Regions from separate parts of the Exiguobacterium sp. OS-77 genome, predicted to be linked through region 2. Evidence: riboswitches for the same ligand, from Rfam matches in the RefSeq annotation. Region 2 holds a riboswitch; the other holds the start of a gene.

Region 1 (14,793 bases), 2.4 Mb from region 2:
CATTGAGCACATTCCGGATGCGTTCGAACTGATAATAGTCCTGCATTAAGGTCACACCGTGTCCAATCGTCCGTTGAGGAGTTTTCTCGAACAGATGACGCGGGGGGAGCAGTGTCGGTGACGCGTCGAGTCCCCAAGCGTGATGCCACAGTTCGGCACCGATGACACCGAAGCGTTCGTGTAACTCTTCGACAGGGCGCATGGCAAGATCACCGATTGTTTCAATCCCCATCATCTGCAGATGTTGTTCCATGCGGTGTCCGACTCCCCACATCTTCCGAATCGGAAAGTCATGAAGACGTCGTGCGACATCAGCATATCCACATCGCGCGATGCCTTCTTTTTTCCCGATTAAATCAAGCGTCAGTTTCGCGATGACGTTATTTGGACCAATCCCGATCCGGACGTGGATGCCGGTCTGTTTCAGGATTGCTTCTTTAATTTTGAGGGCAGCTTGCAGGTCGGAACCAAATAGGCGATCGGTTCCGGTCATGTCAATGAAACTTTCATCAATCGAATAGACGCGGATGGCTTCAGGTGGGGCGAATTGGTGCAGGACATCCAGGACACGAATCGACGTCTTCATATAAGCGAGCATACGTGGTTCGACGAGTTGAATCGTACGACGAACAGCGTATGGCAATTGCTCGATTTCGTACAGTCGACCGGCTGTCTTGATTCCTAGTGCTTTTAAGGCAGGGGTGGCAGCGAGAATGACGGATCCGCTTCGTTTTAAATCGGAGACGACCGCCAGGCGTGTCGTCAAGGGAGGAAGATTGCGATACTGGCATTCACAGCTGGCGTAGAAGGACACACTGTCGACGCAAAAAATACGTTTATCTTGTGGTAAAACGACGGAAGGAAACATCTGAATCACTCCTTTACATAAAAGAACGTATGTTCTTATTTTGATTTTCCTTGACTATAGCATGGTCTCAAAGTGTCTCAAAATAAAAACTGTTGAAAAAAGGGGAATTCGAACGATTTCTCCTCATATAAAAGGAGTTTGGTACACTAAGGGAGAGAAAAAAGGGGGAACCTTCATTGAAAGAGACCGTTATCCGATTACCAGAATTACCGAAGACGCTTCAGCCAGAGACGTTCGATCAAGTCGAAATCGATGACCCGTATCTAAAAGGAGCGCGTTATGAGAAAGAGTCGATGCCGAGTGAACTGACAGAACGCATCGATGCCTATCAAGTGTGTTTTCAAAATGTCTCGTTCGCGAATCTGACCTTTGACCGTGGTTCGTTCGAAGATATTCGTTTTGAGCAATGCGACTTAACGGGATGTCACTTCCAAGAAACTCGTTTTCACCGTGTGTCCTTCGTCGGATGCCGGATGACGGGCATCCAGTTTGAAGATTGTACGCTTGACCATTTAACGATTCAGGAAGGGCTTGCGGATTACGCACAGTTCATTCGCAGTACGGTCCGTCATCAACACTGGAGCGAAACGACGATGAAAGAAGCACAGTTCTTCGAAGTGAAGCCGACCCATTGGAAACTCGAAGCGGTCCGGCTTACAGATAGCCAATGGATTGAAACACCGTTAAAAGGTCTCGACCTCCGGCAGACGGAACTCTCTGGTATTACGATCGATCCGCGATTTTTACCAGGCGCTGTCATTACGGAAGAGCAAGCAGTCGCCTTTGCTCGCTTGTTAGGCCTTGTCATCCCATAACAAAAAGAAGTCCTGCTTTCGATTGTTACTCGAAAAGCAGGACTTCTTTTTGATGAAGGTTACTGTTTTTAAAATGACATCGTTTCGCCGTCCTCCGGAATCAGGAAATGGGCAGAGAGATGGAAAGCAGTTAAAAAGTCAGCAATCATATCACGTCGCAAGAGACAGTGGTTGACGGACTCGAGGTGCGAGACGATGATCGTTGCTTCCGCCGCTGCTTCGTGTACGGCAAGGAGATCACGCTGTGACATCGTGATCGGCTCTCCGGTCAAGAACTGGGCGGCTCCACTGTTGACGACGATGATATCGGGTGTATGTTGTTCGATTGCATGCGCGACCTCGTCGCACCAGATCGTATCACCTGCGATATAAAGTGTTGGTTCGTCCGGATGGGTGAGGACGAGCCCAGACACACGTCCCATCCGTTTGCCGATTTCACCGACACCATGCTGTCCACCTGTTCGATGGATTTGAATATCACCAATCGTCACACCGGAATCGAAGGAAGAGACGTTCGTGAAGCCGGCTTCTCGGATGTGCTGCGCGTCTTCTTCTTGCTGCGCATAGAGTGGCAAATGCTTGGGTAATAGTTGTTTAGCAGCATCATCGAAATGATCAGCGTGCAGGTGCGTGACGAAGATGGCGTCAGGATCGAGCAGTGTCTTGACATCGACCGGTAAGTCGACGAGTGGATTGGCGACGGCATTCGGTGTTTGACCGAAGGGAGGCAAGCTGCCTTTTTCGCCGAGGAACGGATCAATTAGTAAGACTTGATTGGCATACGTGACAACGAGTGTTGCATTGCGAATTTGTTGAATATCCATTAGGTTCATCCTCTCTCAATGACTCGGATTGACTATTCCCCGTCTGGCATTCAATGAATCCTATCGCAAGCGTTTCTCCATCGCCATGACGTCGACATATTCGCCGTTCAACTGTCCTTGCTCCTTAAACGTTCCGACGATCCGGAACCCGGAGCGGATATAGAGTTTTTGTCCGATTTTATTGAATGGGAAGGTGAAGAGAATGAGTTTATGCATCTGATGATCACGGGCGTGTTGCTCAGCCGTTTCAAGCAAACGTGTGCCAATCCCTTGTCCACGATGAGTCCGGGTGATATAAACCGAAATCTCACCGACGGATGCGTAGACAGGACGCGGATTATACGGATCGAGGGAAATGAAGCCGAGGACACCTGTGTCATCTTCAGCGACATATCCGGCATATCGATCGGTGCGTTCTACATACCACTGGGTCATGAAGGATAAGTCCTTTTGGTCGGTCTCAAGCGTTGCGATTCGATCTTCGATGCCTTCGTTATAGATGGCGAGAATCGCTGATAAGTCGTGTTCCGTTACGGGACGAATATGCATGACGCTCACTTCCTCATCGCTTTTCCTTCATTATATCGGTTACGTATCAATGTAGTGATATGTTTGTGCGATAAGAAAAGCGCTGATTTCCTTCACATAAAGGAAATCAGCGCTTATATCGTTCTTAAGAGACCGTTGACGTCTCGTTTTCATAAATCGGAACCCAGCCGTCTGTCGTGACGAAGATCCGAACAGCAACGACTTTACGATCGTCTTGAAGCGTAAAGTAGTGGCGTGTGTTAACAGGAACGGAAATCAAATCACCAGGATTGAGTTCGATGTTATAGTAGCCGACTTCTTCGTCTTTGATCGCGAAGACGCCATGACCGCTAACGATGAAACGAACTTCATCATCCGTGTGATGATGTTCTTTCTGGAAGTTGACGAGTAACTCATCCAGGTTCGGTGTCGTATCCGAAAGTGAGATGATATCAGCTGTCTGATACCCACGACGTTCTGATACGTCTTTGATTTCGGGAGCGAACGTATCGAGAATCGTTTGTTTGTCTGCATCCGTCAGTGTGAAGTTCTCAACGAGAGGCGCTGGAAGTTTCGAAACGTCCCATTGTTCGTAAAGAACGCCGCGTGACGCAAGGAAGTCAGCGACTTCCGTTTGATCCGTATACCGTGTGTTTGTTTCTTGGAATAAGACTGTTGCCATGAGATGATTCCTCCTTTTAATGAATGGATTGACGGCATGATTGCAACGTCAACGTGTAATTGAATAAAAACTCGAAGGCTTCGAGGTGTTTCTTTGCTTCAAAGGCGGTCGGTGCCCAGACCGTGATTCCGTGATTGCGGATCAGGACGGCACCACTGTCTGCTGTGACATGAGGTGCAAAAGCAGCGGCAAGCGTCGGAATGTCCGCATGATTCGGAATGATCGGTACCGTGACCGTCGCATCCTCTTCCCAGTGTCCGAGTGCCTTGATGATTTCTTGACCGGAAAAGGTGATGCTGCCTTGATCGCCATAGAGTTCCGAAATCACATTGTTCGCAATCGTATGGACATGCAGGGAACAACCGGCGTCCGTTCGATTGAACACTTCGACATGGAGCAATGTCTCAGCAGAAGGACGCCCGGATTGCTCACCGATCAATTGACCGGTCGCATCGACATGAACGAAGTCGTCAGGAGTCGTCTGCCGTTTATCTTTTCCGCTTGCCGTCACAAGGAATTCAACCGGGACACCGGATGTCCGAATGGCGAGATTGCCACTCGTACCAGGGAACCAATCGCGAGCCGCAAGCTCTTGTTTGATGGCGCGTAGCTCTTCATAGCGTCGCATGAATGTCATGTTGTCACCTCCGCTCGTGTTAAATCATGAACGATATCATGGAACGTCTCAAACGGTGTATAGGCGATATCGTTCTCTTCACACAACGTGATCAGATAATCACGGGCATAGACACGATCCGCTTGTTTTGCGAGTTCGAAGTCCGTCACCGAGTCGCCGATGACGATGATGACGTCACCGTCTTTACGTAGTGTCCGAGCAACGGACGTTTTACAACAGCCGCACCCGTTCGTGCAATGGGTATCGCAGGCGTGTGGCCAATCGATATGAACGAATGGACCGTCAAAATTTGCGACATTGCAATAGATGCGCTCCTGCTCAAGGAATGGCGCTAAGATCGGTTCGACGAAAAAGTCCATTCCGCCGCTGACGATCGAGAAATCGATGTCTTGACGACGACTGTACTGAAGCAACTCCGAAAATCCGTCGCGAATGACGGCGCGCTCCAGTAAAAAGTCAAGATAGGACGCTTTCCCATCAGATGGCAGAAGTGCGAACATTTGCCCGACACCACTTTGAATCGATAACGTCCGGTCGAGTACACCTTGTTTCAACGGTTCGAAGTCGCTCGCTGGCGCAAATGCCTGCATGAGTGCGATGATATTATCCTGTGTCGTCACGGTACCGTCGAAGTCACAAAGAATCCGTACGGTCATGACTTGATCCCCCAAGCGTCGAGGGCGATCCGTAATTCTTCATGACGCGATGCTGCCGTCGATAGGGATTCATTTGCGAGTGCCGCATCGAGTGCCTGACGGAAAGCGGTGACACCAGCCGCAGCACCTTGCGGATGACCATGTACGCCGCCACCGGCGTTGATGACGGAATCGATCCCGAAGTCCCGTACGAGTTGAGCGACGAGTCCAGGATGAATACCGGCTGAAGGAACCGGGAAGATCGATTTCGTCTGACCGAGACGGGTCGCTTCGACCGCGATACCACGGGCGACATCCTTTGGCAAAGCGACATTGCCGTAAGGCGACGGGAATAGCGTCAAGTCTGCTCCAGCAGCACGCGGTAATGTGCCAAGTAAGACAGGAGCTGCGACTCCGTGATTCGGGCTAGCGATCAACGCACCGCTATAGGCCGGATGATTGAAGATTGGGACGTTGATTTCCGGATCACTTGCCAGTTCGCGTAAGACGTCGAGTCCGTATGTGAAGGTATTCAGCAAGAAAGCGGTCGCTCCAGCGTCAATCAATCGCTTGGCTTTATCCTTGAGCGTAAAGACGGGACCGCTGAGTGTGATTGCATATAACGCGCGTTTACCGGTCCGGTGGAAGTGAGCGTCGATGACCTCACGTCCAATTCGTGCCCGGTCAATCGTTGGCGTCAATGGATTGTCGTATAGGATCTCATCGTCCTTGACGAGATCAATCCCACCAGCGAGTTGTCCTTCGAGTTGATCACGAAGAAACGATAAATCGCGTCCGATGACTCCTTTGAAGATGCTCATTAATAATGGGCGATCTTCGACACCGATCAAGGAACGGACCCCTTCAATCCCGAATTTCGCACCTGGAAAGTCCGACGTAAATGTATCGGGTAGTAGCAATTCCGTTAATTTGATTTCACCGTCGAGTGAGAGTTTCCCGAAGACGGTCGTCAGAATCGCAGAAAAGTCGCGCGACACGTTATGTTCCGGATAACGAATCGTGATATATCCTTTGCCATCGCGCTCTTCGGTATGTACGACTTCCCCTTTGAACGAGGCGAGTTGTTGTTGTTCGAGATGATTCAGTTCCGTCCAAGAACCGACTGTCAGACCAAGCGCGAGTTGTTCAGCGCGCTGCTCGAGTCGATCACGGGCAGTCAATTGATAAGTAGCAGTGATATAAGCCATGTCTTTCCTCCTTCAACAAAAAAATGGTCTCTCGTCAGCGACAAGAGACCATGAATGATTCGAACGTGGACTCTTATCTGTCAGCTTAGTAGCTGCAAGAATTAGCACCGTGCCAAAAGGTCGGTTGCTGCGACATCGTAGGGCTTGTCCCTCCGTCTGCTCTTGATAAGAATTGGATGAAATTGTGAAATCTAATTGCAATTTTTACATGAGAATCGTGACTTGTCAAACTATTTTTAGAAAATTTATTTTTTTGGAAATACTCTTTCTATAGATGACTTAAAAATGATGTCCGTTTCTGCTTGATTTCGATTTGACAGCGAGGAAGTCGATTGCGTAAGATTCAAATCAATATCACACACGACAACTACATACGACTCTTATCGCGAGTTGGCAGAGGGAATTGGCCCGATGACGCCGCAGCAACCGACCACTAGGCACGGTGCTACATCCAACAGACGTTTCGTCTGAGAGATAAGAGGACGCAGTGACTTTTCTGCGCCTCTTTTCGATGACGAAAAGAGGCGCTTTTTCGTGTATCACATAGGGGGAAACTGAGATGACATATAAAGCATTCACAGAACAGGACGCGATTGATCGTGTTCGGACATTAGGACTGATCGGCGATGGAGCCGTCGAAGCAGAAGAGATTGGCGACGGGAACCTCAACCTCGTCTTTCGGATTCGAGAAGGCGAACATCGCTTGATTTTAAAACAAGCATTACCATATGCGAAGGTCGTCGGGGAGAGCTGGCCGTTATCGCTCGAACGAGCGTGGATCGAGCAATCCGCACTCCGTGAATTCGCGCGACATGCCGTACCGTTCGTACCACGTGTTTTTCATGCTAGTCACGAAGAGGCGTATACGGTCATGGAAGATCTTTCACATTTGACGATCGTTCGAAGCGGTTTACTCGCAGGTGAACAGTATCCGTTGCTTGCGGAACATATCGGTTCTTATCTCGCTCGGACGTTATTCCATACATCGGACTTTGCGCTTGGTCCGGTTGAAAAGAAACGTGTCGCCCGAACGTACTACAATCCAGACTTGTGCGACATCACGGAAAAATTAATCTTCACGGATCCGTTTCATGACGCGGAGACGAACGAGATTGAAGCCGGACTCGAAGAAGAGGTGGCACGTCTATGGGCAGACGATGAGTTGAAACGCGAAGTCGCAAAACTCGAAGCGCTCTTCATCACGAAAGGAGATGCATTGCTGCACGGCGATCTACATACAGGAAGCATCTTCGCCTCAGCGACGGAAACGAAAGTCATCGATCCTGAATTCGCCTTTTATGGTCCATTTGGATTCGATGTCGGACAGTTCATCGCCCACTTATTCTTCGCGGCATATCCGGATTACCCTACACGACGTGACGCCCGAATCAAGGATATCGATACGTTCTGGCTGACGTTCGCTTCAACGTTCCGTGCCTTATGGGAACGGGAAGCCGTCGAACCGTTCCAGGCACCAGGACTCGTCGATGATGTACTGAGCACGATCTTGCAGGATGCCCTTGGCTTCGCCGGTTGCGAATTGATTCGGCGGACGATCGGTCTAGCACTGGTCGCTGATTTAGAATCAATCAATTCAACGACGGAACGCTTAGAGCGGAAACGTCACGCTCTCCGTCTAGGAACAGCGTTAATCAAACGCCGTACAGAATGTCGGACATTCGATGATTTACGAAACTTTGACGTAACGGAGGAACTTAGCCGATGACTACATTCGTTCAAAGTATCCGTTACGAAGACCGTGTCTTGACGATTCTCGATCAGACACGTCTACCGCAGGAAGAGCACTATGAAGTCATTGCTGATCTCGCGCAAGCCGTTGAGGCGATTAAACAACTGCGCGTTCGGGGCGCACCTGCGATCAGTTTATTTGGGGGATTCGTGCTCGTTCAAGAAGCATACCGGTTTGAAGCGGCGCTTCCGGTCTACAAGCAAGCCTTGCTTGAGACATCGGCGACGTTACTCGCGACACGACCGACGGCCGTCAACTTGCGAAATGTCCTCGATCAATTGAATCCAATCATTCAAGACGGGACGTCGGTAGAAGAGATTCGCGAACGGTTGGAAAAACGGACGGTCGCTTTATACGACCAGGATGCGCAGACGTCACGTCAAATCGGGATTCATGCACTGGAATTATTCCAGTCAGGCGACCGGATTCTAACAATTTGTAATGCTGGATCGATTGCGACCGCTGCTTATGGAACAGCACTTGCGCCGTTCTACATCGCAAAAGAACGCGGCATTGAATTATCCGTTTTTGCGAGTGAGACGCGACCGTTACTGCAGGGAGCACGATTGACGACATGGGAGCTTCAACGTGCCGGGATCGATGTCACGTTAATTACGGACAACATGGTCGCCCATACGCTGAAAGAAAAACAGATCGATGCGATCATCGTCGGTGCCGACCGCATTACACGAAACGGAGATACCGCGAATAAAATCGGGACGTTCCAATTAGCATTGCTCGCGCAAGCTTTTGGTATTCCGTTTTACGTCGCAGCACCGCTCTCGACGTTCGACTTCTCGCTCGTTTCCGGAGACGCGATCGAAATCGAAGAACGTGATCCGCAAGAAGTGACGACTGTCCAAGGTGTCGCGACAGCACCGGAAGGCGTCGCTGTCTTCAATCCGGCGTTTGATGTCACACCACACACATTCATCACGGGCATCATCACCGAACTTGGTGTCATCACGCAACCGAATGAAGAAACGATTGAACAATTAACAGGGCTTCAACCCCTCGGATAAGGAGATATGTCATGAAAAAACTAGCTTACGCCGTCCTAGCACCGGCACTGTTACTAGCGGCTTGTGCGAATGGAGAAGCCACGACGACGAAGGTCGTTAAGGATGTACCAAAAGGGGTTCAATCAGACGTCAAGATCGCCGTGATCCGCAACCTAGCATCGGACGACCATACGAAACAATTCCTTGATGGCGCACGAAGTGAAGGCGAAGCGCTTGGCTTTAAAGTCAGCACGTTCATTTCGGAAGGTAACGACGTCAAGTTCAAGGAGCTTGTCGCGCAAGCGATTCAGCAAGATTATGATGGGCTCATCATCTCGCATGGTAAGGAAGACTACGCCTATGACATGATTAAACCAGCGGTCGACAAAGGGCTGAAGGTCGTGACGTTCGATACGGTCACGAAGAAAAAAGGAACGGCGTTAAAAGGTGTGACGGAAACGTTCCAAAACGATCATCAACTCGCGAAGCTATCGCTTGATGAAGTGACGAAGGTGACGGACAAAAAGCCAGTCCGTGTCATCAAACTTTGGTTCGGACCAGGTTTTGCCCCGCTCGATCGTCGTCAGGAAATCTATAAGACGTACGAAGCAGACGGTAAAATCAAAACGCTTGAGACAGTTGGACCGACAAATTTCCAAGATGTCCAAGGGGATATCGCAACGAAGATGAATGCGATTCTCGCGAAATATCCGAAAGGAAGCATTGATGCGGTTTGGGGAGCGTGGGACGAAGTCGCAAAAGGGGCTTACAAATCGCTCAAGGATAATAAACGTCAAGAAATCCCGCTAATCTCGATCGATGTCTCGAATCAGGATATCAACCTGATGCGTGAAAAAGGCAGTAACTGGGTCTCGACGAGTGCGGTGGATCCATTCTTGATTGGACAAACGGACATGCGATTACTGGCTAAGAAAATCGCTGGCGAGAAGACACCGGATAGCTTTGATCTCGACGCGAAACTCGTGGAGCAGAAGGCGTTGAAGCAGGACACGACGATGTACAATCTCGATACGATCATCAAAGGATGGAGTACATCGGACAAATTCAATGAACCGTGGATGGACCGGTTGCGTGACGTCCATAAGAAACAATGACGTCTACCAATCATCACTTGAAGATGACCGGGATTTCACTGGCGTTTCCGGGAGTGCAAGCCTTAAAACAAGTCTCGTTTGAAGTGAAATCCGGTGAAATCCACGCGCTTGTCGGTGCGAATGGTGCCGGTAAGTCGACGTTGATGAAAGTCTTATCCGGAGCGGAAACAGCGGACGAAGGAACGATCCGTCTCGACGGGAAGGAGTTGACCATCACGTCACCGCGTGATGCGAAACAGATTGGAATCGACCTCGTCCAACAAGAGGTCGATGTGGCGCTTGTCCCGTATTTGACGGTCGCTGAGAATATCTGTCTCGATCTGTTGACGGACGGAACGATGACTGGCTTCGTATCCCAACGCCGTTACATACAGCGTGCCAAAGAAGCGTTAGCAACATTACAGGCGGATATTTCCGTCAAGACACGTGTCGAGGAGTTGCGGCTTGCTGAAAAGCAACTCGTACTGATTGCTCGCGCCCTCGTCCAAGAACGCCGTTTTTTGATTTTAGATGAACCAACGGCACCGCTCAGTCAGGCGGAAACAAGCCATCTCTTTTCAGTCGTGCGTCGTTTAGCCGAACGGGGGCTTGGGATCATCTTCATCTCGCATCGTTTACAGGAACTATATGAGATTTGCGACTCCATCTCGGTCATGCGCGACGGTCAACTCATCTCGCGACATCTTTTGACAGACATCACGAAGGAAGATGTCGTTGAGCAAATGCTTGGGCGTCAGCTTACGTCTGTTGCGAAAACGTCACAGGTAAATGCAACGAACGTACTGACGGTCGAGAGTGCCACGAATGCGGACGTCCACGATATCTCCTTGACGGTTCAAGCAGGTGAAGTCGTTGGTATCGCGGGTCTTGTCGGTGCCGGTAAAACGGAATTATGCAAAGCATTGTTCGGTGATCGTCCGTTTCAGGAAGGGGAGGTTCGGATAGGTGGAAAAGCCCATCGCCTTCGCAATCCACAAGCTGCGATTCAAGCGGGGATCGGTCTCGTTCCAGAAGAACGACGAAAAGAAGGGATCCTCGTTGCCGATTCTGTCGCAGAAAACCTAACAGCAGCGGCAGCTCATGATTTCGTCAACCGTTGGGGGCTGATGAATCGTCGCAAAGAAGCAGATCAGGCATCGCAATGGGTCAAGGAGCTGGGCATTAAAGTGGCAGACGTGAAACAGGAAGTAGGTCAACTATCCGGTGGGAATCAACAAAAAGTCGCCATCGGAAAATGGTTACTGACCGATGTTTCTGTACTCGTCTTGGACGAACCGACAAAAGGTGTCGACGTCGGAGCCAAACAAGATATCTATCGTCTGATTGACGGACTCGCGCAACAACAAAAAGGGATCCTTTACGCGACGAGTGAATGGGATGAACTTTTGACCGTCACGGACCGAATCTACGTCATGTTCGATGGACGGATCGTCCATGAAACGAAGACGGCGGATACATCAGAAGAAACCTTGTTGTGGTATGCGACAGGAGGAGGGCAACGATGAATGAGGTAGTATCAAAACAAACGAACCGAGGGAAGGGGTTACGTCCTGTCCTCGGATTCTTGAACGACTGGGGGATCGTCCTCGCGATCCTTGCCCTCGTCCTGTTTTTTGCGACGACGGCTCCAACATTCCTACAAGGGACGAATTTGATTAATATTTTACGAAGTATCTCCATCGTGACGATTATCGCGATCGGCTTGACCGTCTCTTTGACGGTCAATGGATTTGATTTATCGGTCGGTTCGACCGCGACGCTTGCGAGTTCTTTCGTCGTTTCGTTCTTCGTCTGGTACAGTCTGCCGCTCGGTGTCTCGATTAGTTTAGCACTTCTCTTATCTCTTAGCGTTGCTCTGGTGAACATCTTACTCATCGTTTGGTTTAAGATTCCGGATTTGTTTGCGACGCTTGCGACGATGTTTATCGTCGAAGGTGTCGCGATGACGTATACCGGTGGTGGTTCAATCAGTGCCGGAATGCCGCGCCTGGACGGTACACCAACAGTCGGCACGATTCCGGAGGCATTCGCGAAAATCAGCCAGGCGCCTTGGATCATCGTCATCATGCTCGTCGTCGTCGCTGTGACACATGTCTTCTTAAGCCATACGCGACACGGTCGTTTTCTCTATATCATCGGTGGGAATCCAGAAGCAGCACGCCTGACAGGAATTCGTGTCAATCGCTACCGGGCACTCGCGTATCTGATTGCTGGATTACTTGCGGCAATCGGTGGAATTTTACTTGCGTCACAAGTCGGATCGTCACAAATTAATGCCGGTTCCGGTTATCTGATGCCAGCGGTCGCAGCCGCATTCATCGGCTCGTCGTTCGCGGGACAAGGGAAGCCGAATGCGCTTGGCACACTCGTCGGGGCTTGTCTCGTCGGGATTCTTGAAAATGGTCTCGTTATGCTGTCTGTTCCATACTATTCGTTGAATATCATCAAAGGGCTGGTCCTTGCGGTCGCACTCGCGACGACCTATGCACGGTATCGAAAAAAATAATTAAAATTCGACGTTTCGTTTATAACATATTCGGTAATATTCAATATATGAAAGGATGGTGATGCACATGAATGATTACCAATGTAGAGGGAACGATCGCATGTCGCTTCTGAAAGAAGAGGATCACCGGACTTGACGAACGTTGTCCATTGACACGGATGTATTCGTGTTTTACGTGCAACTGCACGGTTCAAGAACGGATCACGGCATGTGTTCGTTCCTGAAACAAATAAGGGGGAAACGCTACGGCGTTCCCCCTTTTTCATGTGCTAGAAACTGCTCGTATTTCTTTAAAAGCGTAGCGGAATATGAGATGATATAAAAAGTCAGAAAATTCAACTACTACGAGAGCAAGGGGCCTGACAATGCGAACATACACTAAGGAGATTCAAGCGATTATCGACAACGTAGAGAAAGTCATCATTGGTAAGGAAGATGTCATCACACAATCATTGGCAGCATTACTAGCGGGCGGTCACGTCCTATTAGAAGACGTACCGGGAGTCGGGAAGACGATGCTCGTTCGTGCGTTCAGCCGATCGATCGGGTTGACCTTCAAACGTGTTCAGTTCACGCCAGACCTACTTCCGTCAGATTTGACGGGTGTATCGATGTATAATCAGAAAACTAGCCAATTCGAATATAGACCGGGTCCTTTAATGGGAAACATCGTCTTAGCCGATGAGATTAACCGAACATCACCAAAAACTCAATCTGCCTTACTCGAGGGAATGGCGGAAGCGAACGTCACCGTCGATGGTGAGATTCATACGCTTCCGAATCCCTTTTTCGTCATGGCGACACAAAACCCGATCGAACACGAAGGAACGTATCCGTTACCAGAAGCACAACTCGACCGTTTTCTCGTCAAAGTCAAAATGGGTTATCCTGATTTCCACCAGGAAATGAAGCTACTGACACGTTTCGAACGGGATGAACCAATTGAAACGCTCGAAGCGGTGATTGGTCGCGAGCAATTGCTCCAGATGAAAGAAGAAGTCAAGAACGTCCATGTCTCACAGCCCGTCAAAAAATATATCGTCCATCTCGTCCAAGCGACCCGGACGAACGGTTCACTTTATCTCGGCGCGAGTCCCCGTTCTTCGATTGCTTTGATGAAAGTCGCGCAAGCGTGGGCATACATGGAAGGACGCAGTTTCGTCTTACCGGATGATGTCAAACATCTCTTGATTCCGGTCCTGTCACACCGCTTGATTTTGACAGCGGACGCGCGTTATCACGGTCAATCGTCTGAACGGATTTTAGAACAAATCAAAAAAGAGGTTGCTGTACCTATCCAACAAGACGTGGAGTCCCTATGACGAAGTGGCAAATTGGTTGGCGTTACGCTGTACTCCTTTTGACGACGGTTGCCTTATGGACATATGCGCGCGTCGATGGCGGAAATGTCGCTTCCTTGCTGTTTTATGTCATGGCCGGTCTGACTGTCTACTGGACGCTCTTCCTCGTTTGGCCCGTCACGCAGGCACTGGCGACGCGCGAAGTCTCGAATAAGATGCTCGTTGCCGGAACAGATATCCCGGTTTCCTTACGGGTTCGCCGGCGTTTTCCGTTTTTGGTCGGAGCCGTCGAGGTGACGGAGGCGATTCCAAACGAACTCAGCGAAGAAAAACTCGATATCAGCCGTCCGCTCCGTGCCCACTACCGGAAGACAGAGCAAATCGACTACACGATTCCATCGATTCGTCGAGGAGTCTACCAGATTCCTGGCTGTATCGTTGAAATTACGGATCCGTTTGGTCTGTTCAAGCGGAAACGGATGTTTCCGGTCGAGACGTATCTTGCGATTGAACCGGCACGCCTTACCGTTCAACTTCCGCATGAGGAGGATCGCGGCGATGGAGGAATCTCCCCTGTGTCGCTTGATCTTCGTCAGTCGTCCTTTACTGTCGTCGGGGTCCGGGAATACGTCAGTGGTGACCGGATGAATCAGATCGATTGGAAAGCGACAGCAAAACGCCAAGGTTTAATGACGAAAACGTTTGAACGAGAGCAGGAACGGGAGACGACGATCGTCTTTGATGAGGGGACGGAAGCGGGTGAAGCTTTCGAACGCGTCATCTCGATGCTGGCAGAAGCGACGGATCAGCTAAATAAAAGACGGCTGAGCTACCGCATTCACCTCGTCGGACATGCTGTTCAATCGTTATCGTTACCACTCGAGGGTGCGAAACTGACGCATTACTTGATGACGGCGCAACCG
Region 2 (14,793 bases):
AATCGATGCCGTTGACTGGTGCGGAGACGCGCAAGTTACGCGGATCGATCTACCTCATGAGCGTTCTGGCAGCCAGATTCAAACAAGGAGTCGTCGGTCTTCCTGGAGGTTATGCCATCGGACCACGACCGATCGATTTACACATCAAAGCACTAGAGCGTCTAGGTGTTTCTGTACGTAACGAGCAAGGCGTCCATTACATGCGCGTCGATCGTCTCGTCGGTAACCGAATTTACCTCGATCTCCCATCTTTCGGAGCGACGATCAGTGCCTTACTCGTCGCTGTCTTCGCTGAAGGAACGACTGTCATCGAAAACGCCGCCTACGACCCGGAAGTCATCGACGTCAGTACGATGTTGACGAACATGGGGGCAAGCGTCAAAGGGGCAGGAACGGACGAGATTCGAATCAAGGGCGTATCGCAACTAAGTGGTTGCCGGCATACCTTGATTCCGGACCGAATGGAGGCAGGAACGTTCTTGACGATGGGGGCGGCACTTGGACGCGTCACCGTCGATAACGTCATTCCGCTTCATCTCGAGAGCGTCATCCAAAAACTCGAGCGGTACGGTGCGTTGATCGAAGCAACGGATGATTCCGTCACGGCGACGTTTCAGGAGACGAAGCCGGTCGATATTCGTGTCTTCCACTACGGTGGATTCCCGAGCGACTTACAGCCTGTCATCTCGGCAGCGTTGCTGCAAGCAAAAGGAGCGAGTATCGTCGTCGATAAGTTGTATCCGCAGCGTTTCCGGCATGTGCAGGAGTTACGACGCTTGAATGCTCGAATCACGCATGAAGACGCCTCAATCATCATTCGTGGTGGCGAATCCTTACTTGGTACGGAAATCGAGGCACCGGACCCACGCGGTGGCGCAGCACTTGTCTTGGCGGGACTTCTCGCTTCAGGGGAGACGACGCTGCACCATGCAGAAGTGCTTGACCAGAGTTACGAACGATTTGATCAGAAGTTGAAGGAACTTGGCGCCCTCGTATGGCGTGAAACGATTTGACCGATTTGTAACAAGGGAGAGGGGACATACACATGGAGAGAAGTCTATCAATGGAACTGGTACGCGTCACGGAGGCAGCAGCACTCGCCTCTGCACGCTGGATGGGAAAAGGATTGAAGAATGAAGCGGATGATGCGGCAACAAGCGCGATGCGTGATGTCTTCGATACGATTCCGATGAAAGGAACCGTCGTCATCGGGGAAGGCGAGATGGATGAAGCACCGATGCTTTACATTGGAGAAAAGCTAGGAAATGGGTATGGACCACGACTCGACGTCGCCGTCGATCCGCTGGAAGGAACGAACATCGTCGCAAAAGGAACATGGGGCGCACTTGCTGTTCTCGCGGTCGCGGATGCAGGAGATTTACTTCATGCACCGGACATGTACATGGATAAGATCGCAGTCGGCCCGGAAGCGGCAGGACACATCAGTCTGGATGCGACGATCGAAGAAAACATCGCAGCCGTAGCGAAGGCGAAGAACAAAGAAATCGAAGACGTCGTCGTCTCGATTCTGGATCGCGAACGTCATGAAGAAATCATTCAACGGATTCGGGCAACAGGGGCGCGGATTCGCTTGATCGGTGACGGTGACGTCGCTGCTGCGATCAACACGGCGTTCCCGCATACGGGGATTGATATCCTGCTCGGTTCAGGTGGTGCACCGGAAGGCGTTCTTGCTGCCGTTGCCTTGAAATGCCTCGGTGGTGAGCTCCAAGGACGCTTGTTACCAGCAGACGATGCCGAGGTCGAGCGTTGCAAGAAGATGGGCATTGAAGATCCATCGAAGATCCTTATGATGGATGATCTCGTTTCAGGAGACGATTGTATCTTTGCTGCGACAGGCGTCACGGACAGTGAGTTGATGAAAGGTGTTCAGTTCACGGCACAAGGCGGTCAGACACACTCTGTCGTCATGCGTGCAAAATCCGGAACGGTGCGTTTCGTCGAAGGTATTCACTCGTTCAAGAAAAAACCGAAGCTTGTCATTAAGTAAAATAGGACGACTCCTCAAAAAGGACGTCTGAATCCACACAAAAAGAGTTGGTGTTGCGGATAATTTCCGGAAGGCCAACTCTTTTTTGATGATGTTTAAAACTGATAACGTTCATATCCTCACTTTACTCAGGCGGGAGGTAAGCCGCGACATCTCGCAACTTATGCGAAATGTCGGGTCTTACCTTACCCTGACGGAAACGTTGAACTCGTTTCCTTTTCCTGTAGGAGTTGAGGATGAACGTCATAAATATTGAAATAATGAACATTATAACTATCACCGTGGACGCTGAACTTCTCCTGCTTGTCGGGTGACGTACCGACGCGGTAGAAAACGCGTCGAAAAGATATACCAGGCATTCCCGAAGCCAGGAACGATGAACGTTTTCCCCTTCATATAGCCGCGGTAGGCGATGCGCGCAACCGTCGGAGCATCCATGACACCAGGTCGCAAGAACAAGCGTGACTGTTCAAGATTTGCTGCTGATTCGAAACCGGTATGGGTCGCGCCTGGACAGACAACGCTGACTTGAATCCCGTCTTGTGCGAGTTCTTCCGTCAAGCCTTCCGAGAAATGAAGGACATAGGCTTTTGTCGCGTAGTAGACACTCAGCCATGGACCACCTTCAAACGCAGCCGTTGATGCGAGATGGACGATACGTCCTTTGATTCCCTGTGCTTTCATGCGAGAGGCATAGACCTTCGTTACGTGTGTTAATGCTTCGATATTCAAGGCAATCATCCGGGACTCGTCTTCGAACGAGGTCTCAAGGAAAGAACCAAAGACGCCGATCCCGGCGTTGTTGATGACGCAGTCGACCGGAATCTGTTCCGTTGCCCGAAATAGTGCGAGACGATGCGTCGGCTGCGTTAAGTCATACGGAAAGACGGTTGCCGTTCCCCCGAGTCGCTCGACATGGAACTTCGTTTCGAAGAGTGCTGTCGCATCGCGTCCGACGAGCAAGACGTGATCCCCTTGCTTGGCATGCAGATAAGCAAATTCACGACCAAGACCTCTTGAAGCACCTGTGATTAAGACATGCATCCGATTTCCTCCTCCTGTAATCGATTCGATGAAAAAAAGCGATCGAGCCAATGCTCAACCGCTTTGAGATGATGAATTATAGGTAAGATCCTGCGCCGACAAGGCGTGAACCCCAGTACCCTGATTTGAAGCTTGAGTATTTAACGCCACCTGTTTCTGAGTTGACCATGCTTGACTTGCTTGTTGCGATCCCAACGTGTTGAATGCCGCTACCGTGTGAGAAGAAGACAAGATCTCCTGGCTGTACTTTAGAAACGCTGACTTTCTTAGAAGAAGAATATTGTGAAGAAGACGTACGTGGTAATGTTTTACCAGCCGCTTTCTTGTAGACGTAGCTTGTGAAACCAGAGCAGTCGAATCCACGAGTCGTCGTTCCGCCCCATACATATGGTGTACCTTTATGTTTTGCTGCTTCGCTTAGGATTTTAGTCCGTTTAGAAGATGTGCTCGTTGTTTTTTTAGCGCTTGAAGATGATTTGTATGTCTTTGTGTATTGTGAGAAGACATAACGTGTTTTGCCGCCGTATGAGATTTTTGTCCAGCTGCCTGACTTGCCTTTATATGTAAAGACTTGACCAGCGTTGACTTTCCCGACGATGCTTGCTTTCGTAGAAGGTGCTGTCCGAACACGAAGACCGTTGTCCGTGATCTTGACTTTCGTGACTGTTGCTGCTTCAACTTTACCTGTACCCACTGATGTAAAACCTGAAACCACTAAGGCTGCTGTCGCGATCGATGCTAGAAAACGTTTCATGTTAAGAATTCCTCCGTTTAATGTAGTGTGTTGCGTCCGTAAGTTATATGATGAAATCATTAAGTGTTTGGTTAAGCAGTGAACCTTACAACTGTGTAAGAATTTTGTCTGCAGGAATATCTTAGCATGCGCACACTTGAAAACGTTTTTTCAGTTAGAAGACAAAACAGATGTTTTTGTAACATAACTGAAATAATATCCTTGAATATTACAAAGTAAGAAACGCAAAGGATTGTTGACGACGAATTCAAAAAAATATGATACCTTTAGTTCACGAATAAAATTACATACCTCCTGATGTATGTATGGAAGTATGCTGAATGCAGTTGAATTTATAAAGAATAGGTGAAGAACATGCCAACAACTGATAAAAAAGATAAACCAGAACGTTCCTATACACTGGCTCAATTGAGCCAACTGACATTAAAAGAACTTTATGAAATCGCAAAGACGAAAAATGTCCCACAATACCGGGAAGCCCGTAAACGCGAGTTGATGTTCAAGATTTTAAAAGCACAGGCTGAATCGACTGGTCTTTATTTCCTCGAAGGGGTACTCGAAGTCATCCCTGGCAATCCACAAATGCAAAACGATGGTGGCTTTGGCTTCCTTCGTCCTATCAATTATTCCCAATCCTCTGAAGATATTTATATCGCAGCATCTCAAATCCGACGCTTTAATCTACGTAATGGTGATGTCGTCACAGGTAAAGTCCGTCCACCGAAGGAAAACGAACGGTTCCAAGGGTTACTTAGCGTGGAAGCCGTTAACGGTGAAGCACCGGATACTGCCCGTAACCGGTTATTTTTCCCGGCACTGACACCAATTTATCCGGACCGATTGATGCGACTTGAGACAGAACCACGCCATCTATCCGTTCGTGTCATGGATATGATTGCACCGGTTGGATTTGGTCAACGTGGTTTGATCGTCGCACCGCCAAAAGCAGGGAAGACGTCACTCCTTAAAGAAATCGCAAACTCGATTCAGGAGAATCATTCGGATGTCGAACTAATCATTCTCTTGATTGATGAGCGACCTGAGGAAGTAACGGACATTGAGCGTTCGGTTCCAGGAGCAGACGTCGTCAGCTCGACGTTTGACGAAACACCGGACAACCACGTCCGAATTTCTGAACTGGTCCTCGAGCGGGCGATGCGGCTTGTCGAACACAAGAAGGATGTCGTCATCTTGATGGATTCGATCACGCGTCTAACACGGGCCTATAACTTAACGGTACCGCAAAGTGGTCGGACGCTCTCGGGCGGAATTGATCCGGCTGCGTTCCATAAGCCAAAACGGTTCTTTGGTGCAGCGCGAAACATCGAACACGGTGGTAGTTTGACGATTCTTGCGACAGCACTCGTCGAGACAGGATCGCGCATGGATGACGTCATCTATGAGGAATTCAAAGGAACTGGCAACATGGAACTGCATCTCGATCGTAAGTTGTCAGAGCGTCGAATCTTCCCAGCGATCGACATTCGGAAGTCCGGTACACGGAAGGAAGAACTGTTGCTTCCGAAAGAGCAGCTTGATGCGCTTTGGGCGATTCGCCGGACGATGAACGAGTCGAACGAGTTCGTCGATACGTTCCTGCGTAAGATTCGTGATACGAAAAATAATGAAGAATTTTTCGTCGTACTTGAGAAAGAACAGAAGAAGGCGGTTCGACGCGCGCCAGCTAAACCACGTACCGTCAAGAAGGAAACGACGACAGAAAAATAACTATTGCGACGCATAAAAAAATCGTTTAGTATAGGAAGGTAACTTACTCTGGCTCAGCAAATGAACCAGGGCGGAAGGAGAGAAATCAACCATGAAACAAGGAATTCACCCTAACTACAACAAAGTAGTATTTATGGATTCAACGACTGAGTACAAATTCTTAAGCGGTTCTACTCGTTCTTCGAACGAAACGATCACTTGGGAAGATGGTAACGAGTACCCACTCATCCGTGTGGATGTGTCTTCAGACTCGCACCCATTCTACACAGGTCGTCAAAAGTTCAACGCGGCAGATGGTCGTGTCGATCGCTTCAACAAAAAATACGGCCGCAAGTAATTACTTGTTGGTTCTTAAAAAAACAGCCTGCCTCCATTAAGGAAGCAGGCTGTTTTTGTATAGACTGAATTGTGAACGATAAGTGAGATACGTCTTCAAGACGAACGAGAAGGCGATTCCGCCAGCAATCCCGATTAAATAGGGCATGACTTCCGGATGTGCCAAGACATAGTCCATGACTTTATGGAACGAGAGATGGCGGCCGACGAAGTAACCGGCACCTAAGAACACGCTGATCCAAATCAAGGCACCTGTATACGCATAACTCGCAAAAACGCGAAACGGCATTTTTGAGACGCCTGCAAAAAAGGCAGAGAGTTGGCGGAGACCAGGTATGTAGTAACCGATGATCAAGACCGATTTTCCGTAACGACGAAAACCGGCTTCAGCGGAAAGAATATGTTTTTCTGAGATACGCATTTTCGGTCCAACGCGGTGTAGTAGTGGCATACCGAGTTTTAATCCGAGTAAATAGCTGATCGTCATCCCGATGCAACTGCCGGCGTAAGCGGCGAGAATCGTACCGACGAGTGGTAGATTGCCTTGATGCATCCAAAATCCGGACAAAACGAGCAGGGTCTCATCAGGAACCGGCAATCCCACGATACCACCTGCGAGAAGGACGGAGAGACCAAGGGCACCATATTGGTGCAGGATGTCATGTAAGAGATGATGAATCGGGGACACCTTCTTTCGTGAGAATCTTCTTCTTCAGTGTACAGGAAATAGGGGACAGTTGGAATGAAAGGACAAAAATTCTAGGGAAAGAAAAAATGAATTTTGATTTCCGGAAGTCAACCCTTTTTCTCGATACCGTTTCGAGCTATACTCGTTAAAGTGACTATTTTTAGAGGACGGTGTCGGACGATGATGCATGTAATAAATCAGTACGGCTGGATCGAAGTAATTTGTGGCAGTATGTTTTCCGGGAAATCGGAAGAGTTGATTCGTCGTGTCAGACGGGCGCAGTATGGCAAACTGCCCGTGCAAGTATTCAAGCCGGCAATCGACGACCGGTACCATGAAGAGCATGTCGTCTCTCACGTTGGCAACTCTGTCGTAGCGATTCCGATGGCGACGAGTCGTGATCTCTATGCAGCAGTAGCAGAAGAAACACAAATCGTTGGCATTGATGAAGTTCAATTCTTTGATGATGAGATCGTACAAGTCATCGAAGCACTCGCACAAGACGGAAAACGCGTCATTTGTGCAGGCCTTGATCAAGATTTCCGGGCAGAGCCATTCGGGAAAATGCCTGAATTACTGGCGCGTGCAGAATTCGTGACGAAGCTACAAGCGATCTGTCTTTCATGTGGGGATCCGGCTTCCCGGACACAACGTTTGATTGACGGGAAACCAGCGAACTACGATGATCCGATCATCCTAGTCGGAGCGTCGGAATCGTATGAGCCACGTTGCCGTCATTGCCATGAGGTACCTGGAAAACCGAAGCCGCTCCAATCGGTGCAACACCAAGAACGATAAATGAAAAAAGGCGAAGGCTGGGATATAACTCAGTTTTACAGATGATAAAAAGGAATTGCACATCCTGAGTGATGGCGATTCTTTTTTTTTTTTCGTTAAACTCAGCTAGTTAAGTCTCAGCTTCTTTTAGTCACTTTTTTAAACTCGAGATGAATGATAAAGAAAGCTAGGACTAAAAGAATAAAGTAACTAATTACTACTTGTAACAGTTCTTTATCGTGAGTCAGATACTGTGAGTTATAATACGATGCAATTACAATAACAAGGACTAAAGTACGACTTAAAATGAAAAATACTCAAAAATGACGAGAAAGAGCATAAGAGAAAAATAGTATCACTCAACGTGCTAGCATAGGGTTTTCCTGATATCATGCAAATCATGAAAAAATCACACCTTGTTCCAGGAAGATACTATTGTAGCACAGCGTGTGTCAATGTTTTTCAAAGTTGTAATCTAAAAAACATATAAAAATCATTTACATTTTTTGGGATATGATAACCTCTGGGTATGTATTATTTTGGTTTTAGGTCAATCAGAAAAACAAAAACAGGGGGAATTTGGATGAAATCAAATAATGTATGGATGAAATTTTTGATGGTTGCTTTAGTATTCGCTTTGTTTATTGCAAATATTCCAATGAAAAATGTATCTGCTGTCGAAAAAAAATTAAGTGAAAAAGAAGCTGTCGCGATCATGGAAGCGGTAAGTCGTAGTTCTGTTACAAATGAAGATGGTACTGTCTTTGTGAATGAAGAACAATTAAAAAAAGAATTAAAAGGTAATCGGAAATACACAGAGATAAAAAAAGAATTGAAAGAACTTGGATTACTAACTAATGATCCAATTGAAGAAAAAGTATCTTCAAATTCTAGTAAAGCATCTATGATGGCGGCAGCTAGTTCTAGTCAAATCAATCCTAAGTGGAAAGCAGTTCGAGATGCTTGCGCTAAGAAATATATCCAAAATAAATACGGTCTAACAGGAGTTGCAGCAATTGTCGCAGCACTTCTCGAAGGTGATTTCAAAAAAGGACTAAGACTTTTGCTTACAAAAGGAGCAAGCTTAACTTTAGCTGGACTACTGACTACGTACGGTCATATGAATTATAAGTGCATTAAGTTAGCCAACTCTAAACATAGAGTATATAAGTAATTAAAAAGACAATACAGATTCATCAATTGAAATCTCTTATTGTTTTTTTATTATTTGCATTTAACCTTTCGAAGGTTTTTGGTGTAAGGTATAGTGTTTTTGAAGGATTTGTTTAATGGATAAATTGAAAAGATCAAACAACGATAACTGTTGATGTAAGGAATTGGAGGTAAACAAATGAGTAAACACCACAAATCTAGTATACGATTAGTTTTGATTGTATTAGTCACAGTTGCAATCTTGTATTATGGTTTTAACTTTGAAATAGGGTACGGGATAATCTTTTTAATCGCAGCTGTTGGGTGTACCATTTATCTTAACTTTGAAGCAGCTAAAAAAGAAAAAGGTGAGCAAAAAAATCCTATAATTAAATATGGGAGTTTCAGATTGTAGACAACCCCTCATTTCGTAATTGAAATGAGGGGTTGTTGTATGTATTGACTACTTAAATGTAAAAAATGTGGATTCCCAGGACTAATTCGAAATCTTTTTAGGGTTCATGCAATGAAAGTAAGCATCGTTTTTTCACTCCACGGAGCTGCTGTACTCTCCTTTATCTGACATTCTTCCACGCTCTTCGTCTTGGCGGGGGGGAGCTTTTTTTCATGTAAGATCCAATCCTCGTTGACGTCTTGATCTAATGCGTCATTGTACTATTGGATAGCGCGTCGAACGAGCATTTTCTTGAACTTCCGTTTGTTTGTGTTCGCCTTGATATGTGGTAGAGTCGATAAAGATGACCGAATGGACGACGAACCCAGCTTTGACCTCTTGAGTGAGGACACGATAAAAAAGCACTCTCAAAGACGTCCGTACCGTGGGCGAACCTAAAATTTTGAGACCATAAAAAACACTTTCGGAGTGGTACATTTTTAAAAGATACTAACATCGGAGGTGTTTTTGCATGGGCAAAAACGTATATTCAAGCGAAATAAATTGGGCAGTAGTCAAAGGAAAGCTGAGTGGTGAGTTAACGACGAAAGAGATCATGGAGAAGTAAGGTATCAAAAATAAGTAGTATGTCTCGGAGAGGAAACTGTTGGGACAACGCAGTTATCGAATCATTCACTCCATTTTAAAGTCCGAGGAGTTCCAGTACGTCAAATTTAATTCACTAAGAGACCATGAGATCTCTGAGCTCGTTATCAACTACTTAAATTACTACAACGAAGAACGAATCCAAGAAAAATTAGGCTACCTGACACCGAAAAGATATGGTGTACTGGCAGCCTAATCAAGGTGTTTATATGTATCTCATATTGCTGGATCAGTCTACCGGACGTAGTCCTTCCCGAATATAGAGAAATAGGGGGCACCTTTTCTTTCAGCCCAAAACCTAAAACCTAATGGGATGTCATGTTAGTCTTGATCTCTTTGATGGTACGTCGCATGCAAGGAATACCGAATACATATTGAAGAAGCGCTATCTTGATTAACAGAACGAGGTCGGTGCTTGTCCTTGGAAACGATTCGAAATGAACAAAGCGCAATCATTCTCATTAGAAGAAAAAATACGCTTTGCCTACAATCTGTAGCAGCTATTTGCTTCCATATGGAAACGAATAGCTGTTTTTTTGATTCAGCCTGTTTCTTGCGAAAACTGACACGATTGTTCGATAAAGCGAATCGTCTCACGAACAATCAAATCCTGATCATGATCGAGTGTCGCAACGTGATACGAGTTCAGTAAACAGTAGCTTCGTTTATCATTTGTTCCGATGTGCTGGTGCAGATAATCCGAGCTCGAAGGTGGAACGACGTGATCGGTCGCTGAGTAAAGAATCAATGTCGGTAGAAGGATCGATCCAAGGCGTCCTTTTGTTTCATCCATTAGGCGAACAAGTTCGAACGCACAACGGCTCGGAACAAGATCATAGATGATTTCAAAGGCTGCTCGCTTAATGTCCGGTGCGCCTTCCGGTAAATACTCTGGACCGTCCTCGAACGAAAGTGATTCATAGGATGGAACGGAGAGTGCGGCATTGATCGTAATGATGCCGGCAAACGGAATCCCGTCAGCGGCGAGCGACAGCGCAAGCGTCGCACCCATCGATTGACCGATGACGAAGACTTGATCGCATGTTTCTTGTAAACGTTCATAGCCGTCTTGCAGGCTTTGCTTCCAACATCGAGCAGTCGATTGTTCGAACTCGCGGACGTTCGTTCCATGTCCACGTAAGCGCGGGGCATAGACGGTAAAACCTTCAGCAGCGAATGCCTCACCGACGTCCCGTACACTTTGCGGAGTGGCGTTAAAACCATGACAGATTAGAATGCCGATCGATCCACCTTGAAAATAAAACGCTTCAGCACCAGTCAATACAGGATAGTTCATCATTACTATTTTTCCTCCATTCATGAAAAAAACTCGTCGACGTCACTGCTTGGACGCCCACGAGTTTTTCACCGTATCATCCAAAGCCGCGCTTTGCTGGTCGGAGCACCTTACAAATTGCAGGTTGCCGTGAAGTCATAGAGCCAGGTCTCTCGTTCACTCTTGATAAATATCATATTGGAATTGTCGGAATAATCATTGAAACGATGGTAGCACGACCAAAAATGACTTGTCAAATCTTTCTTGACGAATCGTGATCCGTTCATTAAGCTAATTCATAACTTGTAAATCCATCGATATGCGCCAAATGGATTATTTTTGCAAAGTTGGTTGACTTTTAAAGTTTCGACCCGTAATGTAAAAATTAGTTTTACGACATAAGCAACAACGCAACAACACACATACGAATTTCATACCGCAATACTTATCCAGAGAGGTGGAGGGACTGGCCCTACGAAACCTCGGCAACAGACTCATTATGAGCACTGTGCCAATTCCATCAGACAGATGTCTGAGAGATGAGTGGAGTGGATTCTGCCACTGTGCGGATCCAGGTCTCTTCTTGTTTCTCAAGAAGGGACCTTTTTTGTTGAATGAAGGGGGAAAACGGAATGATTGCATTTCATCAAGTCAAAAAAACGTACGTCACGAAAGATCAGACGATTGCAGCGCTCGACGGTGTCGACCTGACGATCGAGAAAGGCGAAATCTTTGGTGTCATCGGCTTTAGCGGTGCCGGGAAAAGTTCACTGCTCCGCTGTGTCAATCTGTTAGAACGACCGACGTCAGGAACGGTGACGGTCGATGGGGAAGATTTAACGCAACTGTCTCCGAAAAAATTACGCCAAGCAAAACAACGGATTGGAATGATCTTTCAGCACTTCAATCTATTGAATGCGAACACGGTCTTTACGAACGTTGCAAAACCACTCGTTCTCGCAGGCGTCAAGAAAGATGAGATTCGCCGTCGGGTGACGGAGTTGCTCGAATTCGTCGATCTCGCGGACAAGGCGGATCATTATCCAGATCAATTGTCGGGTGGGCAGAAACAGCGCGTTGGTATCGCCCGGGCACTCGCGACGCAACCTTCCGTCCTTTTATGTGACGAAGCGACGTCAGCACTTGATCCCCAGACGACACATCATATTCTTCAGTTATTAAAACGGATCAATGCAGAGTACGGGATCACGATTCTTTTGATTACCCACGAGATGGGCGTCATCCGGGAGATTTGCGATCGTGTAGCCGTCATCGAAGCTGGGAAGCTAATCGAGTCAGGAACGGTCTTTGATGTCTTTTCAAATCCGCAGACCGAGACGGCACGGAACTTTGTACGGTCCGTCATGCATGACGAGATTCCAGCGTCGATTCGTCAGTTGATCGAGTCGCGAAATGCGCATCCAATCTATAAGATTCACTTCCTTGGACATCACACCGGACAACCACTCTTGTCGCAAGTCGCAAAACGCTTCGACGTCGATGTCAATATCCTGCACGGTAGCATCACGGAGTTGCAGGAGACGCCGTTCGGCACCTTGCTCGTCGAGTTGATTGGTGAGCCGGCTGAAGTGAAACGTGCCTTACACTACATCGATCAGGCACAGGTAACCGTTGAGGAGGTGCTCGCTGATGCTAGTTAACTACAGTGATATTTGGACAGCATTTTTGCAGACGATGACGATGGTATCCGTTTCGCTCTTGTTCTCGACCTTGATCGGCTTACCACTCGGTATCCTGCTTGTCGTCACGCGAAAAGGAGCGTTACTTGAAAATGTTCCGTTGTTCACGTTCTTCAACAGTATCGTCAATATTTTCCGCTCGATTCCGTTCATCATCTTACTCGTCGCGATCATCCCGTTGACGCGCTTGATCGTTCAGACATCGATCGGAACAGAAGCCGCAATCGTTCCGCTCGTCTTTTACGCTGCACCGTACATGGCGCGTCTGATCGAGAGTTCTTTACTCGAAGTCGATAAAGGCGTTCTTGAAGCAGCAGAAGCGATGGGCGCGACACCGTTTCAAACGATTTTCCGCTTCCTCCTACCGGAAGCACTCGGTTCACTCATCCTGAACTTAACGATCGCGACGGTCGGCTTGATCGGGGCATCGGCGATGGCAGGCGCCATCGGTGGCGGCGGTTTGGGTGACTTAGCAATTACTTACGGCTATCAACGGTTTGATACGAAAGTCATGATCATCACGGTCGGGATTCTCGTCATCTTAGTCCAAGGCTTACAGACGACAGGCAACATCGTCGCACGAAAAATCAGAAGACATTAATCAAGGGAGCGATTCAGCCATGAAAAAAGCAGTAGCAATTGGAGCAACACTCACGACGATTTTATTTGCCGGGTGCGCAGCATCAGGAGAAGACGAAAAGACGATCAAGCTCGGTGTCAGCGGTTCAGACACACAAGTTTGGGATTATGTCGCGAAAAAAGCAGAGAAGGAAGGCATCAAAATCGAACTCGTCAAGTTCTCCGATTATGTCCAGCCGAACATGGCACTGGCTGAGGGTGAGATCGACGCCAATGCCTTCCAGACGATTTCCTACTTCAACGCTTTCAAGAAAGAACATAACTTGAAGCTATCGCCGATTGCGACGACTGTCATCGCACCGATGGGGATCTACTCGGATAAATACAAGGATGTCAAAGATATTCCAAATGGCGGAAAAATCGCTGTTCCGAACGAAGCGACGAACATGGGACGCGCCCTCTTGTTACTGCAAGAAGCAGGTCTGATCAAGCTACCGGACGACTTCGATGGTAACGGTTCGGTCGATAAGATCGTCGAGAATCCGAAGAAGCTGAAAATCGTTCCGATCGTCGCCGGACAAACGCCACGCGTCTTACCGGACGTCGCGGCGTCTATCATCAACAATGGCATCGCGGTTGACGCTGGCTTCAACCCGATCAAGGACTCGATCGTTCATGAGAACGAGACAGCAAAACCATACATCAACATCATCGCGACACGGACGGAAGACAAGAACAAAAAAGAACTGAAAAAAATCGCATCGCTGTATCAACAAAAAGATGTCGCGGCCTTCATCAAAAAAGAATACAAAGGCAGTACGATCCCGACGTTCGTTCCACTGAGCGACATCGGCGAATAATTTCAAAAGGAGAGTGGACAGTATGACGACACCAGTACGCACGACATGGATAGAGACGATTGAACAGGATATCGAACAAAAACGGGAATCGTATCTTGAGACAAGTCACCGGATTCATGCAACGCCGGAAATCGGGAACGAGGAATTCTTTGCTTCGCGGCTCCATGCGGAGCGTCTAACGGCGGAAGGTTTTACAGTAGAACTCGGCGTCGCGGGGCATGATACCGCGTTCTTCGCGAAGAAATCGAGCGACCGACCAGGCGCAACGATTGCCTTTCTTGCTGAATACGATGCGTTGCCGAGTATTGGTCACGCGTGCGGTCATAATATCATCGGCACGACGAGCGTCGCAGCGGCGATCGCGCTCAGTAAAGTGCTCGATGAAGTCGGCGGGAGTGTCGTTGTCCTTGGAACACCAGCCGAGGAAGGTGGACCGAACGGCAGTGCGAAAGGCAGTTTCGTCAAACATCAGTTACTGGAAGGAATCGATGCAGCCTTGATGGTCCATCCGTCGGGACAAACACGGATCACGGGTTCTTCCCTTGCGGTCGATCCACTCGACTTTGCCTTTACGGGTCGTCCGGCGCACGCAGCGGCGTCACCGGAAGAAGGCATCAACGCCCTCGACGCTGTCATTCAACTCTTCAATGGAATCAATGCCTTACGTCAGCAGTTACCAGACGATGTCCGGATCCACGGGATCATCACGCATGGAGGCGATGCGCCGAACATCATCCCGGAATACGCAAAAGCACGTTTCTTCATCCGGGCAACGACACGGGAACGATTGAATGCCATCACGGAAAAAGTCAAAGCCGTCGCCCAAGG

The links. A riboswitch is a leader RNA that binds a small molecule or an ion and turns the genes downstream of it on or off. The one in region 2 is predicted to bind S-adenosylmethionine.
Positions count from the first base shown of each region.
Region 1: linked by a shared signal. The riboswitch ahead of mtnK (S-methyl-5-thioribose kinase) and the one ahead of EXG77_RS01835 (methionine ABC transporter ATP-binding protein) in region 2 are both predicted to bind S-adenosylmethionine.

Region 1 is NZ_DF239008.1:2,720,479-2,735,271, reverse strand. It holds gene EXG77_RS13955 (DNA polymerase) at 1-868, opposite strand, end outside; gene EXG77_RS13950 (pentapeptide repeat-containing protein) at 1,045-1,683, shown strand; gene EXG77_RS13945 (MBL fold metallo-hydrolase) at 1,752-2,507, opposite strand; gene EXG77_RS13940 (arsinothricin resistance N-acetyltransferase ArsN1 family A) at 2,568-3,056, opposite strand; gene EXG77_RS13935 (acireductone dioxygenase) at 3,181-3,717, opposite strand; gene EXG77_RS13930 (methylthioribulose 1-phosphate dehydratase) at 3,734-4,354, opposite strand; gene EXG77_RS13925 (2-hydroxy-3-keto-5-methylthiopentenyl-1-phosphate phosphatase) at 4,351-5,010, opposite strand; gene EXG77_RS13920 (2,3-diketo-5-methylthiopentyl-1-phosphate enolase) at 5,007-6,197, opposite strand; SAM riboswitch class I at 6,268-6,369, opposite strand; SAM riboswitch class I at 6,575-6,678, shown strand; gene mtnK (S-methyl-5-thioribose kinase) at 6,757-7,923, shown strand; gene mtnA (S-methyl-5-thioribose-1-phosphate isomerase) at 7,920-8,969, shown strand; gene EXG77_RS13905 (sugar ABC transporter substrate-binding protein) at 8,981-10,063, shown strand; gene EXG77_RS13900 (sugar ABC transporter ATP-binding protein) at 10,060-11,568, shown strand; gene EXG77_RS13895 (ABC transporter permease) at 11,565-12,569, shown strand; gene EXG77_RS13890 (MoxR family ATPase) at 12,935-13,891, shown strand; gene EXG77_RS13885 (DUF58 domain-containing protein) at 13,888-14,793, shown strand, end outside.
Region 2 is NZ_DF239008.1:345,007-359,799, forward strand. It holds gene murA (UDP-N-acetylglucosamine 1-carboxyvinyltransferase) at 1-1,013, shown strand, start outside; gene glpX (class II fructose-bisphosphatase) at 1,046-2,011, shown strand; gene EXG77_RS01780 (SDR family oxidoreductase) at 2,288-3,055, opposite strand; gene EXG77_RS01785 (C40 family peptidase) at 3,132-3,809, opposite strand; gene rho (transcription termination factor Rho) at 4,164-5,537, shown strand; gene EXG77_RS01795 (type B 50S ribosomal protein L31) at 5,629-5,874, shown strand; gene EXG77_RS01800 (DedA family protein) at 5,911-6,561, opposite strand; gene EXG77_RS01805 (thymidine kinase) at 6,745-7,359, shown strand; gene EXG77_RS01810 (hypothetical protein) at 7,922-8,512, shown strand; gene EXG77_RS16650 (IS3 family transposase) at 9,642-9,746, shown strand; gene EXG77_RS01825 (transposase) at 9,856-10,002, opposite strand; gene EXG77_RS01830 (carboxylesterase) at 10,092-10,850, opposite strand; SAM riboswitch class I at 10,918-11,019, opposite strand; SAM riboswitch class I at 11,269-11,372, shown strand; gene EXG77_RS01835 (methionine ABC transporter ATP-binding protein) at 11,459-12,487, shown strand; gene EXG77_RS01840 (methionine ABC transporter permease) at 12,477-13,127, shown strand; gene EXG77_RS01845 (MetQ/NlpA family ABC transporter substrate-binding protein) at 13,147-13,965, shown strand; gene EXG77_RS01850 (M20 family metallopeptidase) at 13,988-14,793, shown strand, end outside.